Collimonas fungivorans Ter331: one gene and its partner. The protein of the gene in region 1 interacts with the protein of each later gene in a pairwise test. Links are inferred from orthologs where the notes say so. Each region holds a gene or a part of one and is shown in the gene's direction. Other genes may lie near its edges.

Evidence for each region.
Region 2: the proteins of bioB (region 1) and CFU_RS21480 interact in binary tests that used the Escherichia coli proteins (3 or more experiments, as listed by UniProt). The link is inferred for Collimonas fungivorans Ter331 from one-to-one orthologs.

Annotation. Positions count from the first base shown.
Region 1 is NC_015856.1:4,955,491-4,958,325, reverse strand. It holds bioB (biotin synthase BioB), read left to right. Parts: upstream 1-806; coding sequence 807-1,865; downstream 1,866-2,835. Other genes in the region: CFU_RS22115 (acetyl/propionyl/methylcrotonyl-CoA carboxylase subunit alpha), read left to right, coding at 1,886-2,835; bioD (dethiobiotin synthase), read left to right, coding at 28-774; bioA (adenosylmethionine--8-amino-7-oxononanoate transaminase), read left to right, coding at 1-35. UniProt on the Escherichia coli protein: Catalyzes the conversion of dethiobiotin (DTB) to biotin by the insertion of a sulfur atom into dethiobiotin via a radical-based mechanism.
Region 2 is NC_015856.1:4,828,060-4,830,892, reverse strand. It holds CFU_RS21480 (class II glutamine amidotransferase), read left to right. Parts: upstream 1-948; coding sequence 949-1,719; downstream 1,720-2,833. Other genes in the region: pyrE (orotate phosphoribosyltransferase), read left to right, coding at 2,715-2,833; CFU_RS21475 (exodeoxyribonuclease III), read right to left, coding at 1,726-2,493; CFU_RS21485 (BMP family ABC transporter substrate-binding protein), read right to left, coding at 1-699.

The DNA of each region.
Region 1 (2,835 bases):
CCGCCGTTTTCGAAAGCGTGATCGGCCATGACTGACATGATCGCCAATACGCAAAAGGCCGCCTGGTTCATCGCCGGCACCGACACTGAAATCGGCAAGACGCTGATCGCCGGCGCTCTGCTGCATGGGCTGACAAAAACCGGCGTGCGCAGCGCCGGCATGAAACCGGTTGCCGCCGGCGCCGAACTGCGCAACGGCGCCTGGCACAACGACGATGCCGATGTCCTGGCGGCGGAAGCCAGCGTGACGCTGCCGCAGGAGATGACCACACCGTTCCTGCTGCGCCAGGCGACCGCGCCGCATATCGCCGCAGAGCAGGAACAGCGGAGCATAGAACTGGCGCATATCCTCTCCTGTTACCAGCAGATCGCAGCGCTGGCCGATGCGGTGGTGGTCGAAGGCGTCGGCGGCTTCCGGGTGCCGCTCAACGATACCCACGATACCGCCGACCTGGCGCAGCAGCTCGGCTTGCCGGTGGTGCTGGTGGTGGGTTTGCGGCTGGGCTGCATCAGCCACGCGCTATTGACGGCAGAGGCGATTGCCGCCCGCGGCTTGCGCCTGGCCGGCTGGGTCGCCAATACCGTCGACGCCGCCATGCTCAACGCCGACGCCAATATCGCGGCGCTCAAAAGCCGCATCGACGCACCATTTCTAGGCCATGTGCCGCGCATGGACGAGCTGCCGGCCAGGGCGCTGGTCGAGGCCGCGGCCAGCCATCTGGATTTTTCACGTTTGCCGGATTGGCCCAAGCCATCCGTCGCCAACCTTATTTAACCGTATTCCCTCAACACAAAGGAAGTCAGATCATGTCATCGCAACCAATTACATTCCAGCCAGCGAATTCAATCACACAGAAACCTATGGTCCTGCCAGCCGACGCCAAATGGCCGGTGCAAACCGTGCTGGACTTGTTCAATCTGCCGTTCAACGAACTGATGTTCAAGGCGCAGCAAATCCACCGCGAAAACTTCGACCCTAACGAAGTCGAACTGGCGACCCTGCTGTCGATCAAGACCGGCGGCTGCCCGGAAGATTGCGGCTACTGCCCGCAGGCAGCGCGCTACGACACCGGCGTCACCGCGCAAAAGATCCTGCCGCTGGACACCGTGCTGGAAGCCGCGCGGCAAGCCAAGGCGCACGGCGCGACCCGCTTCTGCATGGGCGCGGCATGGCGCGAGCCGAAAGACCGCGACCTGGAAAAGGTCGAAGAAATGGTGCGCGAAGTCAAGGCGCTCGGCCTGGAAACCTGCGCCACGCTGGGCATGCTGGGCGAAGGCCAGGCTGAACGCCTGAAGGGCGCCGGCCTCGACTACTACAATCACAATCTCGATACCGCGCCGGAAATCTACGGCGACATCATCACTACCCGCGATTACCAGAATCGCCTCGATACGCTCGACAGCGTGCGCGGCGCCGGCATCAAGGTCTGCTGCGGCGGCATCGTCGGCATGGGCGAATCGCGCCTGCAGCGCGCCGGCCTGGTGGCGCAGCTGGCGAACCTGGAGCCGTATCCGGAATCGGTGCCGGTGAATAACCTGGTGCAGGTCGAAGGCACGCCGCTGCACGGCATCGACCCGATCGACCTGTTCGAATTCGTGCGCACCGTGGCAGTGGCCCGCATCACCATGCCGAAGGCGCGCGTGCGTCTGTCCGCCGGCCGCCGGCAGATGGGCGAGGCGATCCAGTCGCTGTGTTTCCTGGCCGGCGCCAACTCGATTTTCTACGGCGACAAGCTGCTCACGACCGGCAATCCAGAAGTGGAAGAAGACCGCGCCTTGCTGGAAAAACTCGGCATGCACTCGCGTTCATCGGCATTCGATGCGCGTTGCGAAGTCACTGCCGACAACAACACCCAGCCACAATAAAACCAACAGGGGGAGACCGCATGTTTACCAAGATACTGATTGCCAATCGCGGCGAGATCGCCTGCCGCGTGGCAGCCACCGCGCGCCGCATGGGCATCAAGACCGTGGCCGTGTATTCGGATGCCGATGCCGGCGCCAAGCACGTCGCGGTATGCGACGAGGCGGTTCTGATCGGACCGGCCGCGGCCAAGGAAAGTTATCTGCGCGCCGACAAGATCATCGAGGTAGCCTTGGCTAGCGGCGCCCAGGCCATCCATCCGGGCTACGGTTTCCTGTCCGAGAATGCGCAGTTTGCCCAGGCTTGCGCCAAGGCCGGGCTGGTATTCATCGGCCCGCCGGCCAGCGCAATTTCGGCGATGGGTTCGAAGTCGGCCGCCAAGGAATTGATGGAAACAGCCCAGGTGCCGCTGGTGCCGGGTTATCACGGCGAAACCCAGGACGCCGATTTCCTGCAGCAGCAGGCCGACAAGATCACCTATCCGGTGTTGCTCAAAGCCAGCGCCGGCGGCGGCGGCAAGGGCATGCGCATCGTCGAGCAAAGCGCCGATTTCAAGGCTGCGCTGGCTTCCTGCAAACGCGAAGCCATCAACAGCTTCGGCGACGACAAGGTGTTGGTCGAGCGCTACCTGACCCGTCCGCGTCATATCGAGATCCAGGTGTTTGCCGATACCCAGGGCGATTGCGTCTACCTGTTCGAACGCGATTGCTCGGTGCAGCGGCGCCACCAGAAAGTGCTGGAGGAAGCGCCGGCGCCGGGCATGACGCCGGAACGCCGGCGCGCCATGGGTGAAGCTGCAGTAGCGGCCGCCAAGGCGGTAGGCTATGTCGGCGCCGGCACGGTGGAGTTCATCGCCAACCAGGACGGATCTTTCTATTTCATGGAAATGAACACCCGCCTGCAAGTGGAGCACCCGGTGACGGAAATGATTACCGGCCTCGACCTGGTCGAATGGCAGTTGCGGGTAGCGTC
Region 2 (2,833 bases), 130 kb from region 1 along the record:
CATGGTTTTGGTCAGCGCTTCGGCGCGCGGCGGGTCGTTGAAGGGCTGCGGGCCTTCCACCCACAGCGGTTCATGCACCGTAATCGTCGGCTTGGCGGCGCGTGCGCCGTTGGCGAAGGCGATGCCGTTCTTTTGGCGCAGGGCGGTATTGCTGGCGCCGATCAGCCCGATCTTGCCGCTGCCCGAGGCCAGCGCCGCCTGCATGCCAGCCAGGTAGCTGGCTTCGTTTTCCCGGAAAGTGATGCAAGTGATATTGCTGGCGGCGTTATCGATGCAATGCTCCAGGATCAGGAAGCGGATCTGCGGCGCCTGGCGCGCGACCTTGTCCAGTATTTCCTTGAATTCGATGCCCATCACCACCACAATCGCTGCGCCTTGCTGGACCGCATTGTCCAGCTGCTGCTGGCGGCCGGCGCGAGTCGGCTGGCTTTCCAGAGTGCTGGCTTGCAGCCGGTACAGCTTGGCGGCATTGCTGACGCCGCTGCTGCCTTGCTGCAACAGGACGTCGTCGTTGTTCGGCACCGGCCGCACGTAAATGATCTTGGGCAGCTCGGCGGCGCTGCCGATGACGCTCACGCTGGCCAGCAGCAGCGCCAGCGGCAGCAATAGCAGCCACCAGCGAATACGGGGTGTGCGGCATTCCTGTTCAGGCATGGCGGAACCTGCGTCGGCGCAGGACGGGCGGCGGATCGGCGGCATTGTCTCTTCCTCTTTATAAGGCGCCGGATCTGATGCCGGCGCTCGTTTGCCTGTATATATTGCTGGCAAAGCGGCCGCGGACCATGTGAGGCAGGTTATACAAGGTATAGCGCCGGCCTGATATCGGCAAAACAAGCATCACCATAAGCGCCACCATATTTAACTTTTGATTACAGCGGCTGCGTGATACCGTTGCAACGAGACAGATAGAATCTGTATTTAGCGGCTTATCTCACCTGGTTCAGGAATATGTGTCAGTTACTTGGAATGAATTGCAATGTCCCGACCGACATTGTGTTCAGCTTTACCGGCTTCGCCACGCGCGGCGGCCAGACCGATCACCATAGCGACGGCTGGGGCATCGCCTTCTTCGAAGGCAGCGGCGTGCGCCATTTTGTCGATTACCAGGCGGCCATCGCATCGCCGGTGGCGGAATTGATCCGGCGCTGCCCGATCAAGTCGAAAAACGTCATCGCCCATATCCGCAAAGCCACCCAGGGCCAGGTTGCCTTGCAGAATTGCCATCCGTTTGTACGTGAACTGTGGGGCCGCTACTGGGTGTTCGCCCATAACGGCGACCTCAAGGAATTTGCGCCGCTGCTGGACGGCCCGTACCGGCCGGTCGGCAATACCGACAGCGAACTGGCTTTCTGCTACCTGCTGCAGCAGCTGCGCCGCCGTTTCGGCGATGCGCCGCCGGCGCAGGCCGAGCTGACGCTGGCCTTGCGCGAACTGACGCAGCAGATCGCCGCCCACGGCACCTTCAACCTGATGCTGTCGGACGGCTCGGCCCTGTACACCCATTGTTCCACCAAGCTGTACTACATCGTGCGCCAGTTTCCGTTTGCCGAAGCGCACCTGTCGGACGAAGACGTCAGCGTCGATTTCTCGCAGGTGACCACACCGCAAGACCGGGTGGCGGTGATTGTCACCGAACCGCTCACCACCAACGAGGTGTGGACCAAGTTTGGCGAGGGCGAGCTGATCGTTTTTGTCGACGGCCAGCCGGTCCGGGAGTAAGCCGGGTCAGGTGTAGTCGATCGTCAACGGCGCGTGGTCGGAGAAGCGCTCGTCCTTGTAGATCGCCACGGCATGCGCATTGGCGGCGATGCCAGGCGTCGAGATGTGGTAATCGATGCGCCATCCCACATTCTTGGCCCAGGCCTGGCCGCGGTTGCTCCACCAGGTGTATTGTTCTTCGCGCTGGTCGACCTGGCGAAACACGTCGACCAGGCCGACCTGTTCAAACAGGTGGGTGAGCCAGGCGCGCTCCTCAGGCAGGAAGCCGGAATTTTTCTTGTTGCCCTTCCAGTTCTTCAGGTCGCGTTCCTGGTGCGCGATATTCCAGTCGCCGCAAATCACGACTTCGCGGCCGCTTTCCCTGAGCTGCTGCAGGTGCGGCAGGAAGGCTTCCATGAAGCGGAACTTGGCGATCTGCCGTTCTTCGCTGGAGGAGCCGGACGGGCAGTACAGCGAGATCACCGTCAGGTCGCCGAAATCGCATTCCACGTAACGCCCTTCGGCGTCGAATTCAGGGTTGCCGAAGCCGATCCGCACCGCATTCGGCTTGCGTTTGCTATACAGGCCGACGCCCGAATAACCTTTTTTCTCGGCGTAATGGAAATGGCCGGTGTAGCCTTCCGGCGCCAGGAATTCCGGCGTCATGTCGGCGGCTTGCGCCTTCAGTTCCTGGACGCAGATGAAATCGGCTGACTGCTTGGCCATCCATTCAAAAAAGCCTTTTCTGGCCGCTGAGCGGATGCCGTTGAGATTGGCGGAAATAATTCTTGGCATGTTTTGTCGATAAAAAGGGTAATAAGAAGATGCCTAAGGATAACCGAAGGTCCGCTATCGTGCGCGAGGCAGGTTTCATGGTTAAAACCTGCCGCGAGCAGGCATGGTGTTTGCACTTACTGCTGTGGAAGGGATGAACTCCATTTAAAATGGCGGTCTGGTGTCGCTAATGTGCTGTAACAGCGACAAAATTTGTCAGCCTCAACCGTCTGGAGTGCATTTTGAACAATTTACGTCAACAATTTATAGAATTTGCGGTCAAGGCTGGGGTATTGAAATTCGGCGAGTTTGTGACCAAGGCAGGGCGCACTTCCCCCTATTTCTTCAATGCGGGCATGTT